2 regions of the Bacillus sp. Bwzl_19 genome follow, and region 1 is predicted to be linked to the other one. Evidence: predicted binding sites of a transcription regulator. Region 1 holds the regulator's gene; the other holds the start of a gene.
The links. The regulator NrdR, encoded in region 1, represses ribonucleotide reductase genes. The targets are predictions, from matches to a motif close to AACACNATATATNGTGTT.

Region 1 (7,644 bases):
ACGACAAACTGTCTCGCGCCGGTTGTCAAAGTGCTCGATCAGGAATTCGGAATTGAAAGCGGCCTGATGACGACTGTTCACGCTTATACGAATGACCAAAAAAATATCGACAACCCGCATAAAGATCTGAGGCGGGCGAGAGCGTGCGGAGAATCCATCATTCCGACTTCTACAGGCGCCGCAAAAGCGCTGTCGCTCGTGCTCCCTCATCTGAAAGGAAAACTTCACGGCCTTGCTTTACGGGTTCCCGTTCCCAATGTGTCATTAGTGGACCTCGTCTGCGATCTGAAAACAGATGTGTCGGCCGAGCAAGTGAATGCCGCTTTCCAAAGAGCCGCAAAGACGTCAATGTACGGAATTCTTGATTATTCGGATGAGCCGCTCGTGTCTTCGGATTATAATACGAATTCACATTCCGCGATCATTGACGGACTGACAACAATGGTGATGGAAGACCGAAAAGTAAAGGTGCTCGCCTGGTATGACAATGAATGGGGATATTCCTGCCGGGTCGTTGATCTTATCCGTCACGTGGCCGCGCGAATGAAACACCCGTCAGCTGTGTAGAATAAAGATCATGGACATTTGTTAGAAAAAACCCTTAACGGCATATTCGCAAAAAACACTTCTTGCAAAATAAACTTAAACACAGTATACTATCTTTCGTGAACTTCTTGCTCGTGACTGCTTCGGAATTACTTAAAGGGTTAGGACCTCTCCGGACTAACTTTCCCCCGTGGTAAATAGCCGGGTCAGTTCTCGGAAATTCACTTTTTTAATTCTTGTTAAGGGGGGTCCATGATTATGGAAACAATGGGGCGTCACGTCATCTCCGAGCTGTGGGGATGCGATTTTGATAAGCTCAATGACATGGATTTTATTGAAAAAACGTTTGTAAATGCTGCTTTGAAATCAGGAGCTGAGGTGCGCGAGGTCGCATTTCACAAATTTGCACCGCAAGGCGTAAGCGGAGTCGTTATTATTTCTGAGTCACATTTAACGATTCACAGTTTTCCTGAACACGGATATGCAAGCATTGATGTTTATACTTGTGGAGACCTGGATCCTAATGTGGCTGCTGATTACATTGCGGACGCATTACATGCAGATACAAGAGAAAACATTGAAATACCGAGAGGAATGGGGCCTGTACAGATTAAACAGGCACAAGCGAAAGTACTGTAATTTTCAAAACGCACACACAAGGGAGCTAAGCTGAAAAAGCCATTACGCGCTTTGAGGCTGATGCTCCTTTTCTAATGTAAAAAAACAGCATTGCTTTTTCTTTAAGCATTTTTTTTGTAAAATAGAGAAAGATAAGGCCGGTCTATCGGCTCTCCCAACACAATAGGCTCATCCTAGAAACGTTGGCGGGCATTTACCGGAAGCTTGCGAACCGCATTACAGCAACGAAACAGATGGGAGCTGATCCAATTTGAAATGTCCTTCATGCCAGCATAACGGTTCCCGCGTACTTGATTCACGGCCTGCGGACGAAGGGAAATCAATCCGCAGAAGGCGGGAATGCGAAGCCTGCCATTACCGCTTCACTACATTTGAGAAGTTTGAAGAGATGCCTCTGATCGTCGTGAAAAAAGAAGGCGTCCGGGAAGAATTCAGCCGTGAAAAAATGCTGCGCGGGTTAATTAAAGCTTGTGAAAAAAGACCCGTTCCTTTAAAAACACTGGAAGACATGTGCTTTGACATTGAAAAAGAGCTGCGAAACCAAGGCGTATCTGAAGTCAAAAGCGAACTCGTCGGAGAAATGGTGATGGACCGCCTGGCGAAAATCGATGAGGTGTCTTATGTCCGCTTTGCCTCCGTCTACCGGCAGTTTAAGGATATAAACGTGTTTATCGATGAATTGAAAGATTTAATAAAGAAAGAACGCTAAAGAGCTAAGAGATTGTGTCTGGCTCTTTTCTCATGAGCAAAATTGGCATTTGATAGATTGCGGAAACGGTGTAAAATGAGAGTAGAAACATATCGGAAGGTTTGAGAATCATGGCTGACTATTGGAATGACGTATTGCCTGTAGATCCTTATACGGTCAAAAGCCGTTCGCTTCTTCAGGATGTCGACAGACAGGTTTTGACACATCTGTACCAGCCGCTGATCGGTTCTTTTGCATTCTCCCTGTATATGACCTTATGGGGGGAGCTTGAGCAGAACCGTTTGTGGGGATCGGAATCCACGCACAGACAGCTGATGGGTATGATGCAGTCAAATTTAAAAAAGATTCATCATGAACAGGGAAAGCTTGAAGGAATCGGTCTGCTGAAAGTGTATATCCGCGAGTCCGAGCAAAAGGAGCGGATGTTTATTTATGAGCTGCTGCCCCCGCTCAGACCGAATGAATTTTTTGAAGACGGCATGCTGAACGTCTTTCTTTATAACAGAGTCGGTAAAACGAAATACCAGCAGCTGAGACAATTTTACACGCATCCTTCCGTCGGCGAAGGCGCAAGGGAAATTACGCGGCCGTTTAATCACGCCTTTGCCTCTTTCCAGCCGAGTGAGTGGAAGATGACGCCGGATATGGAAGAAGCGATGAACCTCCCCGAGGATTATGAGACGGCGTCTGTCGGACAAGCGCCTTCCTATACGGTGACGGAGGAAGTGTTTGATTTTGAGCTGTTTTTAGCGGGATTATCAGAAACGATGATACCGCGCAAATCAATCACACAGGACGTGCGGGAGAGTATTAAAAAGCTTTCGTATTTATACGGAATAGATCCTATCTCCATGCAGCACGTCGTTATGACGGCAATTAATGAACAGGATACGATAACGGCCGAAGCGCTGAGGAAAGCGGCCAGCGACTGGTACCAAATTGAAAGAAGCGGGAAGCTCCCGGAATTGATTGATAAAACACAGCCTGTCCGTCTGAGAGAAAACAAGGCGGAAAAGGAAGATTCATTGAATACAGAACTCATTGCACAGCTTGAGACCATTTCGCCGAGAAAGCTGCTCCAGGACATTGCGGACGGGACCGAGCCGTCAAAAGCCGACCTGCAGATCATAGCGGATATTATGTTCGAACAGAAACTTGAGCCCGGTGTCACCAATGTGCTGATTTATTATGTCATGCTGAAAACGGATATGAAGCTGTCCAAAAACTATATCCAAAAAATCGCCGCCCACTGGGCCAGAAAGAAAGTCAAAACGGTGCGGGAAGCTATGAAGCTCGCAATAGAAGAGCATAGGCAATATCTTGATTGGGCGGACGGCAAAACAAACGGCGCGGCACGCGGCAAAAAAACCGTCCGGGAAGAAAAACGCCCTGATTGGATGAAAGAAGAAGAAAACGGGAATAAGCCTGAACAGCCGGCTCTTTCCGCACAGGATCTTGAAGAACAGAAGAAAAAAATGATGGAAGAAATGAAAAAACTGAAAAAATACTCTGCCTATTGAGACAGAGAAGCGGGGTGATATGAAATGGAACCGATCAGCCGATCCTTAGAAGGCGTAACGAAGAGACCTGACTTTCAAAAACGCCTGGAACGAATGCAGCAGCAGGTCATGGCCGACAAAGACGTCCAGGCTTTTTTGAAGGAACAGAATGATGTAATCAATCAAAGTATGATTGACAGAGGGTTAAATAAACTGTACGAATACGTTCAGCAAAGCAAGCAGTGCGCCTTCTGTTCAAAAGACAACGAGACGAACAGTCTGCTTGAAGGCTATCATCCGAAGCTTGTGATCAACGGGCGTTCGATTGATATTGAATATTACGAATGTCCGGAAAAGAGAAAGCTCGACCGCCAGAAAAGACAAAAATCCCTGATGAAGAGCATGTATATCCAGAAAGATCTGCTCGGCGCGACCTTTCAGCAGATCGACATTACCGATCCGAGCAGACTCGGCATTTTCCAGCATGTGACTGATTTTCTGAAGAGCTATAATGAGACGGGCAAAGGCAAAGGGCTGTACCTGTACGGAAAATTCGGCATCGGAAAGACATTTATTTTAGCCGCCATTGCCAATGAGCTTGCGGAAAAAGAGTATTCCTCAATGATCGTATATGTTCCCGAATTTGTCAGAGAGCTGAAAAACTCGCTCCAGGATCAGTCGCTGGAGGAGAAACTGAATATGGTAAAAACGACGCCCGTACTGATGCTTGATGACATCGGAGCGGAATCAATGACAAGCTGGGTCAGGGATGAGGTCATCGGCACCGTGCTTCAGCACAGAATGAGCCAGCAGCTTCCTACTTTCTTCTCGTCTAATTTTTCACCTGACGAGCTGAAGCATCATTTTACCTATTCACAGCGGGGAGAAAAAGAAGAAGTCAAAGCGGCAAGATTGATGGAGCGGATTTTATATTTGGCTTCGCCTGTCCGTCTTGACGGGGAAAACCGCCGCCGTTCATAGTGCCGGCGACCAATGGGAAGGATTTGAGGGAATGAGGAATAAGAAGGCTGTCACATGGGCTGCGGCTGCGGCGGGAGCGGGCCTTTTGCTGTGGGCAAACCGCAAATATCTGAATCTGTCGCCTAAGGAGATCCGTCTTTGGGTGTTATCGTTCGGTGTTTTTGCGCCGCTTGTGTTTATCGGAATTTCCATCGTAAGGCCTTTTGTGCTGTTTCCCGTATCAATCGTTTCCGTCGCCGGAGGATTGGCGTTCGGACCGTTTTTCGGCACCGTGTATACGCTGGCAGGCTCAATGGGCGCTGCTGCCGTGTCTTTTTTTGCGGCGGGCCTGTTTGCCTTTAAAGAAAAAAGCCGTCACGGAAAAATGGAAATCATTCAAAAACAGATGAAAACCAATGGCTTCTTTTATATTTTTATCCTTCGCATTCTGCCTGTTAACTTTGATGTGATCAGCTATGCCGCGGGCCTTTCGAAAGTCAGGCCGATGACATATCTTTTGGCGACCGCGGCGGGCATCATTCCGGGAACGATTGTCCTGAATGTGCTCGGTGCGAGCTTTATGTCCGGCAATGTGCTGACCATGTTCGGAGTGATCTGTCTTTACATCGTGTTTTTATCGCTTCCCCTCATATTTAAAAAGAAGATGCGCCATTTGTTCGGCGGTGAAAGCTAACCTTTACGTCTATTTTAAAAAGATCCCCCATATACTTGTAACAGATGCCGTAAGGGGGGACAAATATGCTTGAAGTGATCTTTGAAGATGACCACGATACCGCTGCTTTTTTACATCTCATTCAGCAATCGGACGACCGGAGACATTTTATTGTCCGTGAAGGCATAAAAAAAGTCGGAATCGAAAGGTCTGAATCGGCTTTTTCCGTTCAGCGTTTTATTGAGCCGATATTTGTCAGGTTTTTTTTAGAATGTAAAGAAGACGAGCATATGCTTTCGCTCATAGAGGACGCATACTGCTTCACCGATCAGGATGAACAGCAGCAAATCCTTCAGCTTGCACACAGCATTATGGAAGGAGAGCTTGATGATCATCCGTTTGAGCCGAAGAAAGAGCCGCGCACACAGTTTATTTCAGATGCGCTCCGGACAATTTCACTTGATGCGGGTGTTTTTTCCGTGCGTTCGTTTCAGACGTTCCGGCTCGGCAAGTATTATGAGCGGCTCAGGGAATATGCGGAGGCTGCGATAGATGAATACCGGATGGAACAGGAATATCAAAACTTTATCCAGTCTCTGAGAGATTACGTGACATCCAATCCGCCGCGGATGAAGAAAGTCCGCATCGTACATGACCGGGCTTTTACGCTGTGGGAGCTGCGCTATGTGTCAGAACGGGAACAGAAAAAATACATAGACAGGCGGTTTGTGCGGGAGCACCCGATGTATATCGATTCCCATCTGCTTGCGCCGCTGATCTCCATTGCGCCTGAGACCGTGGAACTGTATACGGACAAACCGGAGCATATGATGTCAAGAACGATTCAAAACGTGTTTCAGGAGAGGGTGCGCCTCTTCCCGTTAGGCGCGTTTGTGTCGGAGAAGACGGAAGGATAGCCGCACAGACGGCCTTGCGGCAGCAGCGGGGCTGTCTGTGCGAAATCAGACGGAAAACCGAGTTGCATTTTTCTCACAGACATTTTATAATACATAACAGATTAATGATTGCTACACGTATTGATAAGGACATGAAGCATTGATACCGGCTTTATAAGAGAGGAGAGCCCAGGCTGAAAGCTTTCCAGCTATGGATCATTGTCTTTACCGCCTTTGAACTTCAGCTGTGAACGCAGGAATAAGCGCCAGTAATAGCTGACGGGAACTCCCGTTACAGAGTTTAGAGCCGCAGGTGCCGAAAAAATCGGCCGCGCGGAAAAAAGGGTGGAACCACGATTCCGTTTATTTAACCTCGTCCCTTTCATAGGGGGCGGGGTTTTTGATTTGTATAAAAAAAGGAGTGACGAAGATGTCAGATATGATCAACATCACATTTCCGGACGGAGCGGTAAAGGAATTTCCGAAAGGATCAACAACAGAAGATATCGCGGCATCCATCAGTCCGGGATTAAAGAAAAAGTCTTTAGCCGGTAAACTGAACGGACAGGAAATTGATTTAAGAACGCCGATTCAAGAGGACGGTGCCGTAGAAATCATTACAGAAGGCACAGAAGAAGGCCTGAACATCATGCGGCACAGCACGGCGCATTTATTGGCTCAGGCGATTAAGCGCATTTATAAAGATGTGAAATTCGGAGTCGGTCCCGTCATTGAAAACGGATTTTATTATGACGTTGAAATGGAGCAGGCGCTGACGCCGGATGACCTTCCGAAGATTGAAAAAGAAATGAAACGCATTGTCGGTGAAAATCTGCCGATCATCCGAAAAGAAGTGAGCCGTGATGAAGCAAAATCCATGTTTGCGGAAATCGGCGATAATCTGAAGCTTGAACTGCTGGATGCCATCCCTGAAGACGAAACGGTCTCCATTTATGAGCAGGGCGAGTTTTTTGACCTCTGCCGCGGCGTGCACGTGCCGTCTACAGGAAAAATTAAAGAATTTAAACTGCTCAGCCTTGCAGGCGCGTACTGGCGCGGAGACAGTAAAAACCAAATGCTTCAGCGCATTTACGGTACGGCCTTCTTTAAAAAGGATGACTTGAAAGAGCATTTGCGCATGCTTGAAGAAGCGAAAGAGCGCGACCACCGAAAACTGGGCAAAGAATTAAAATTGTTCGCCAACTCTCAAAAAGTCGGACAAGGCCTGCCGCTCTGGCTGCCGAAAGGCGCGACGATCCGCCGCGTGATCGAGCGCTACATTGTGGATAAAGAGCTGAGCCTCGGCTATGAGCATGTCTATACGCCTGTTCTCGGAAGCAAAGACCTGTACGAAACATCAGGACACTGGGAACATTATCAGGACGGCATGTTCCCGCCGATGGAAATGGACAATGAAACGCTTGTCCTTCGTCCGATGAACTGTCCTCACCATATGATGATTTACAAACAGGACATTCACAGCTACCGCGAGCTTCCGATCCGCATTGCCGAGCTCGGAACGATGCACCGCTATGAAATGTCAGGAGCGCTTTCAGGTCTTCAGCGCGTACGCGGCATGACGTTAAATGACGCACACATTTTCGTCCGCCCTGATCAGATTAAAGAAGAATTCATCCGCACGGTCCGTTTGATTCAAGACGTATACGAAGATTTCGGCCTGAGTGATTACACTTTCCGCCTGTCTTACCGCGATCCTGAAGA
Region 2 (7,644 bases), 720 kb from region 1:
GAAGCGGCGGCGGCCATTCATCAAAATAATACGCGAAGAGTCATCCGCGCGCTCGAAATTCTCCACATATCAGGAAAAACAATGTCAGAGCATCTTAAAACCCAAAAACGGGAGCTGCTTTACAATGCGGTACTCATCGGTCTTACAATGGACAGAGAAGTGCTGTACGGCCGGATTAACGATCGTGTTGACCTGATGATGGAAGCCGGCCTTCTTGCTGAAGTCAAGCGGCTGTATGATATGAATATCCGGGACAGCCAATCGATTCAGGCGATCGGCTATAAAGAGCTGTATGAATATCTGGATGGAAAAGTGCCGCTCCCTCAGGCTGTGGAACAATTAAAGCAAAATTCAAGACGTTATGCGAAACGCCAGCTGACCTGGTTTCGCAATAAAATGTCCGTCTCATGGACCGATATGACCCCGCCTGTGGATATCGAACAGAAAATAAAGGAAATTTTCGAGTGTATAGCAGGAAAACTGGAAATTTAATCGAAACAGTATTGTATTGAGAACCAAGGAGGACGAAACATGAAACCGATTAATATTCAAGATCAGTTTTTGAATCAAATCCGAAAAGACAATACGTTCGTCACGGTGTTTTTACTCAACGGCTTTCAGCTTCGCGGCCAGGTAAAAGGCTTTGATAACTTTACCGTCTTGCTCGAAACGGAGGGGAAGCAGCAGCTTATTTATAAACATGCCATCTCCACGTTCGCCCCGCAAAAAAACGTTCAGCTTGAGCTTGAATAGACTTTTTTGCCAAAGACCATGAAGCATGGTCTTTTTTTATGCGCGCCTGTATATTGCCGGCTGGAGATCGGAAACATAAAAGGGGGCTCGGAACACCATGTTTGAAAGTGAGAATGAACTGAGAAGAATCAGGATTACGCTCGTTTGGATCGCTGTTTTTTTGCTGTTTGGAGCATGCAGCAATCATGAGACGGTGGTGACGGATCATGACGGCGGCTCAACGGATACCGAACCGCAGACTGAAAGCACGGTGCAGCTGGAACATAACCATTTCGGCGTCGTTGAGGACGGTTACATGAAAATATACCGCTACGATGAAAAAACGAATAAAATCAAACTGAAAAAAGAAACGGCGCTGGATGAGCTTGAATAAATTTCACAAGCGTTCGAATTTACAAAGCAGGCCGCACAAGCTACACTAGGTACTGACATTGATCATGCAGAGGGTGAGACGATTGAAACACAAGGTGATAATCAACCATTGGGAAGAAACCTGTGAAGATGATTCCTGCTATGAATATGGAACCAGCATCATCGTTGACGGCAAAGAACTGATCAGAGAGGCTTCCATTACAAGCGCTCTGAAATCCGTACTGAAAGAAATCGGTGCTGATGTGGAAATAGAAGAAACCGTTGAAAGCGAAAAAAAATGTGATTTTACAAAAAATAAGAATAAAAGTCTAGACTACTAAGCAGTTTTTTTTCATGTTATGATAGACATCGGCTTACACATGACACCTTGAGTAGGATGAGAGATGATTCTCGTTCTGCTCTCTTTTTTGGGCGTTAATCGGGGCAGAACCAAGGTCCGCTCTTTCAAAAATATGAACTTTTTATAAATCGATCTCAATATGTTGTGTTTTTCTGAGAGGTTAGTATACTATATATAGTGTTAAGAGATTCATTATTTTTGATAGGTCGTGATATGGATGGTTCAAATCATATTTGATTCAAAGACAGGGAATGTTCAGCGTTTTGTGAATAAAACAGACTTTCAGCTGATCCGCAAGGTGGACGAAATTGAAGATCTGGACACTCCGTTTGTACTGGTGACCTACACGACAAACTTCGGACAGGTGCCGGCATCAACGCAGGCATTTCTTGAAAAAAACGCCCATCTTCTGCAAGGAGTCGCAGCGAGCGGAAATAAAATCTGGGGTGAGAATTTTGCCAAAAGCGCCGACACGATCTCAAAGCAGTATCAGGTGCCGGTCCTTCTTAAATTTGAACTCAGCGGCACAGCGAAAGACGTTGAATTGTTTACTCAGGAGGTAGAAAAAGTTGTCACAAAACCAAGTGCCAAAATGGATTCAGTTAAATAACGAAATTATGATCCAACAAGATGGAAAATTCCAGTTTGATAAAGATAAAGAGGCTGTACATAGCTATTTTGTTGACTATATCAATCAAAACACGGTATTCTTTCACGATTTGAAAGAGAAGCTGGATTATCTGATTGAAAATCAATATTACGAAGAAGAGTTTTTGAGCCTCTATTCGTTTGAAGAGATAAAAGATGTTTTCAAGACAGCTTACGCGAAGAAATTTCGTTTTCCATCCTTCATGAGTGCTTTTAAATTTTATAACGATTATGCATTGAAAACGAATGATAAGAAAAAAATCCTTGAGCGTTACGAGGACAGAATTTCAATCGTGGCCCTGTTTTTTGCAAACGGCGACGCGGAAAAAGCGAAAGACTATGTGCGCTTAATGATTAACCAGGAATATCAGCCGAGCACGCCGACATTCTTAAATGCCGGACGCAAACGCCGCGGCGAGCTGGTCAGCTGTTTCCTTTTGGAAGTCAATGACTCGCTGAATGATATTTCAAGAGCGATCGACATCTCCATGCAGCTTTCGAAGCTCGGAGGAGGCGTGTCACTTAACCTGTCGAAGCTCCGTGCCAAAGGCGAAGCGATTAAAGATGTGGAAAATGCCACAAAAGGCGTCGTAGGCGTGATGAAACTTCTTGATAATGCGTTCCGCTATGCTGACCAAATGGGGCAAAGACAAGGCTCAGGCGCGGCATACCTGAACATTTTCCACCGGGATATTAATGATTTTCTTGATACGAAAAAAATCTCGGCTGATGAAGACGTCCGCGTTAAAACCCTTTCCATCGGCGTCGTGATTCCGGACAAGTTCGTCGAGCTTGCGAGAGAGGATAAAGCCGCTTATGTCTTTTATCCGCATACGATTTATAAAGAATACGGCCAGCATATGGACGAAATGGACATGACGGCGATGTATGAGGAGCTTGTCGACAATCCGCGCGTCAAAAAAGAAAAAGTGAATGCGCGCAAATTGCTTGAAAAGCTTGCCGTTCTCCGCTCTGAGTCAGGCTATCCGTACATTATGTTCCAGGACAACGTAAATAAAGAGCACGCGAATAACCACGTCTCAAAAGTGAAATTCTCAAACCTTTGCTCTGAAGTGCTTCAGGCGTCACAAGTTTCAGCTTACACAGATTATGACGAAGAAGATGAAATCGGCCTGGACATTTCCTGCAACCTGGGTTCTTTAAATATTTTGAATGTCATGAAACATAAATCGATTGAGCGCACGGTGAAACTTGCGACGGATTCCCTGACTCATGTGTCCGAGACGACGGATATCCGCAACGCGCCGGCAGTCAGACGCGCGAACAAAGCGATGAAATCGATCGGTTTAGGCGCGATGAACCTGCACGGCTACCTTGCCCAAAACGGCATCGCTTATGAAAGCCCGGAAGCAAGAGACTTCGCGAATACGTTCTTTATGATGGTAAACTTTTATTCCATCCAGCGTTCAGCTGAGCTTGCGAAAGAAAAAGGCGAAACGTTTGAGCATTATGAAGGCTCCACTTATGCAACGGGAGAATATTTCAATAAATACATCGAGAAAGAGTTCTCGCCGGCATACGAAAAAATCGCTGCGCTCTTTGAAGGCATGCACATTCCGACAATCGAAGACTGGAAAGAGCTGAAGGCGTTTGTCGCTGAAAACGGCATGTACCACAGCTACAGACTGTGTATCGCGCCGACAGGCTCCATTTCCTACGTCCAATCCAGCACGGCATCCGTTATGCCGATTATGGAACGGATCGAAGAAAGAACATACGGAAACTCAAAAACGTATTACCCGATGCCGGGGTTAGCGTCTAATAACTGGTTCTTCTACAAAGAAGCTTATGATATGGACATGTTCAAAGTGGTGGATATGATCGCGACAATCCAGCAGCATATCGATCAGGGAATCAGCTTCACCCTGTTTTTGAAAGATACGATGACAACTCGTGATCTGAACCGTATTGATCTGTATGCCCACCATAGAGGCATCAAAACCATTTACTATGCAAGAACGAAAGATACCGGGCAGGACAGCTGTCTTTCTTGTGTTGTTTGATTAAAGGAGAGTTTACAGTGACAAAAATTTATGACGCAGCAAACTGGTCAAAGCATGAAGATGATTTCACCCAAATGTTTTACAACCAAAACGTAAAGCAGTTTTGGCTTCCGGAAGAGATCGCATTAAACGGCGATCTTCTCACTTGGAAGTATTTGGGTAAAAATGAACAGGATACGTACATGAAGGTTCTCGCCGGCCTGACACTGCTTGATACAGAGCAGGGGAACACGGGCATGCCGATTGTGGCCGAGCACGTAGAAGGCCATCAGCGAAAAGCGGTTCTTAATTTCATGGCGATGATGGAAAACGCGGTGCACGCAAAATCATATTCAAATATTTTTATGACGCTTGCTCCGACTGAAACGATCAACGAAGTGTTTGAATGGGTGAAGCAGAATAAATACCTGCAGAAAAAAGCCCACACCGTCGTCGGACTGTACCGCGCCATAAAAAAAGATGATGAGATTTCGCTGTTTAAAGCGATGGTCGCTTCCGTTTACTTAGAAAGCTTCCTTTTCTACAGCGGTTTCTATTATCCGTTATATTTCTACGGACAGGGCAAACTGATGCAAAGCGGTGAAATCATCAACCTGATTCTTCGTGATGAAGCGATCCACGGTGTCTATGTCGGACTGCTTGCTCAAGAAATATACAATAAACAAACAGAAGCGAAAAAAGCGGAACTCCGCGAATTTGCGATTGAGCTTTTAGAAGAGCTTTATCATAATGAGCTTGAGTATACCGAGGATCTGTACGACCAAGTCGGGCTGTCTCATGACGTAAAGAAATTTATCCGCTATAACGCCAATAAAGCGTTGATGAACTTAGGATTCGATCCTTACTTTGAAGAAGAGGATATTAATCCGATCGTATTAAACGGATTAAACACCAAAACGAAATCACATGATTTCTTCTCCATGAAAGGGAACGGCTACAAAAAAGCGACGGTAGAACCGATTAAAGACGAAGATTTTTATTTCGGCCAAGATGAAGAGCAGATATAATATCTGCTCTTTTGGCTTGAATGGAGAGGTAAGACAGGAGGAACGGACATGAATAAAATGGATGAAATCATCTTGGCTGCACCGCGAAGCGACGTCTTTCAAAATGAAACGCTGGCATTTCAGGGAGTCAACAGCGAAGATGAATGTATCGTAAAGATCATGGCTCAAATTGAGGAGCATTTTTTTGACATCAGAAGAGGCGACGCGGAAGAGGACCCGCGTTTTAAACAGCCGATTCCATATGTCGTCATCCGCCGTGATGATGAGGTGTTTGTGTATGAACGGCTCGCGGGCGGCGGGGAATCGCGCCTCCATAATAAGCTTTCCCTCGGTTTCGGCGGACACATGAATCCTATGGAAGGGGCGGCTTCTTTTTCAGAGGTGCTGAAAGAGAATACCGACCGGGAGCTGGCGGAAGAACTGTACATTCGTGAGGAGGACAAACAAAACATTGTCACACTCGGTTTAATCAACGATGATGAAAACAATGTAGGGAAGGTACATATCGGCATCCTTTCTGCGCTCCAATTAGCGTCTGGAGCGCAAGTCGAAGTGAAAGAAAAAGATCAGATCGCCGGCCGCTGGATGAAAGTGAGCGAATTAAAAGAACAAGACGTGTATCAGCGTCTTGAAACTTGGTCACAGTTTGTCGCCGATATTCTTCAATAACAGAAAAACCCCTGTTCCTCCTAAAAAAGGGAGAACAGGGGTTTTTCGTTAGTTTAGTGTAATGACGGTATCAAATCCCGCTTTTTTTGCCCGCTCTGCTAACGATTCAGCATTATCTCTGGAAGAGAATGCGCCAATCTGCACTTTAAATAAGCCGCCTGTTGAAAGCACTATTGCATCAAAACCTTTAGACACCGCATTGGCGGCAAGCGCATCAGCATTTGCTTTCACTTTGAAAGCGCCGATTTGCACTTTATATAAGTCAGCCTTTTTTTTAGACTGAAAGCTTGCTCCAAGCCCTTGGCATGTCCTCTTGCAAGGCTTTCAATAAAACTGGATGTTTTCAGGTTGTTTGCGTCAGCTGTCGTATCAATAAAACCATTCTCCGTCAAAATCGCCGGCATATTTGACTCCCGCAGCACATGGAAGTTGTCTGTTTTTTTTCCGCGGTCATGAAAACCTGATGCGTGGATCACTTGTGTGTGGACGGCTGATTGGTAAGTCGAGGTCGGCGCTCCGACTCCCGGGTAAATATAGCTTTCAAATCCGGTTCCGCCTCCTGAGTTAATATGAATGGATAAAAAATAATCTGCGCCCCAGCTGTTGGCGGCATCTGTTCTTTCCGTCAGGCTGACCGTCTTATCGCTTGTCCTGCTCATCATGACAGAAACCCCTACATACTCATCCGTCAGAATTGTGCGCAAAGCCAGCGCGATCTCCAGAGTGACCGCTTTTTCCTGGAGGCCGTTCCCGGTTGCACCTGAATCAGTTCCGCCATGACCAGGGTCTATAAAAATTTTAACCATTCTCCATCACCTCATTACAGCATATGATGAGATTCAAAAGGTGCTTGTACGGCTGTCATTCATGAGAAAAATAAGAAATCCGCCTAACATTTCCCGGAAAATAAAAATAAATGGTTTGTCCCCCCGTTTCAGCTGAATACAATAAGAAATGAAAAATATTTCTCGGGAAAGCGCAGGATTCAGCATCATTCCCGAAGAGAACGGAAAATGTGACAGATATAGGAGAAAACGGGCCTCATGATGTAGGCGGATGTCACAGAACGTCTTCATCATGAATAAGATAAAGAGAGAACAGAGAGGTGAGCATGTTGGAGCGCGCTGTAACCTATAAAAATAACGGACAAATTAACATCATTCTTAATGGCCAAAAGCAAGTGCTGACAAATGCGGAAGCTGAGGCGGAATACCAGGCCGCCCTGCAAAAAAATGAAGCCAAGCACAGCATCCTGAAAGAAATTGAAAAAGAAATGAACACATTAGTGGGAATGGAAGAGATGAAACGCAACATTAAAGAAATTTACGCATGGATCTTCGTCAATCAAAAACGGGCCGAACAAGGGCTGAAAGTCGGGAAACAAGCTCTTCATATGATGTTCAAAGGGAATCCCGGCACCGGGAAAACAACCGTCGCGAGACTGATCGGCAAGCTTTTCTTCGAAATGAACGTTCTTTCAAAAGGACATCTGATCGAAGCAGAACGTGCTGATCTGGTCGGTGAATACATCGGACACACGGCGCAAAAAACGAGAGATCTGATTAAAAAGTCGCTCGGCGGCATTTTATTCATTGATGAGGCGTACTCACTTGCAAGGGGCGGAGAAAAGGATTTCGGTAAAGAGGCGATCGATACGCTTGTCAAGCATATGGAAGACAAACAACATGAATTTATCCTGATTCTGGCAGGATACTCGAGAGAAATGACACATTTCCTTTCATTAAACCCCGGCCTGCAATCGCGTTTTCCTATCAGCATTGATTTTCCGGATTACTCTGTCACTCAGCTGATGGACATTGCCAAGCGCATG

Region 2: nrdI (class Ib ribonucleoside-diphosphate reductase assembly flavoprotein NrdI) is a predicted target of NrdR. The motif match lies at 1,630-1,647, and genes of this name have one in related genera.

Annotation. Positions count from the first base shown of each region.
Region 1 is NZ_CM142729.1:2,495,521-2,503,164, reverse strand. Features, by position in the region: gene ACW5MY_RS13270 (glyceraldehyde-3-phosphate dehydrogenase) at 1-567, shown strand, start outside; gene speD (adenosylmethionine decarboxylase) at 805-1,185, shown strand; gene nrdR (transcriptional regulator NrdR) at 1,436-1,894, shown strand; gene dnaB (replicative helicase loading/DNA remodeling protein DnaB) at 2,005-3,414, shown strand; gene dnaI (primosomal protein DnaI) at 3,439-4,374, shown strand; gene ACW5MY_RS13245 (TVP38/TMEM64 family protein) at 4,406-5,047, shown strand; gene ytxC (putative sporulation protein YtxC) at 5,113-5,943, shown strand; gene thrS (threonine--tRNA ligase) at 6,353-7,644, shown strand, end outside.
Region 2 is NZ_CM142729.1:1,778,894-1,786,537, forward strand. Features, by position in the region: gene miaA (tRNA (adenosine(37)-N6)-dimethylallyltransferase MiaA) at 1-492, shown strand, start outside; gene hfq (RNA chaperone Hfq) at 532-753, shown strand; gene ACW5MY_RS09285 (YmzC family protein) at 851-1,126, shown strand; gene ACW5MY_RS09290 (hypothetical protein) at 1,209-1,445, shown strand; gene nrdI (class Ib ribonucleoside-diphosphate reductase assembly flavoprotein NrdI) at 1,683-2,075, shown strand; gene nrdE (class 1b ribonucleoside-diphosphate reductase subunit alpha) at 2,035-4,137, shown strand; gene nrdF (class 1b ribonucleoside-diphosphate reductase subunit beta) at 4,155-5,144, shown strand; gene ACW5MY_RS09310 (hypothetical protein) at 5,193-5,813, shown strand; partial or broken gene ACW5MY_RS09315 (N-acetylmuramoyl-L-alanine amidase) at 5,862-6,619, opposite strand; gene spoVK (stage V sporulation protein K) at 6,925-7,644, shown strand, end outside.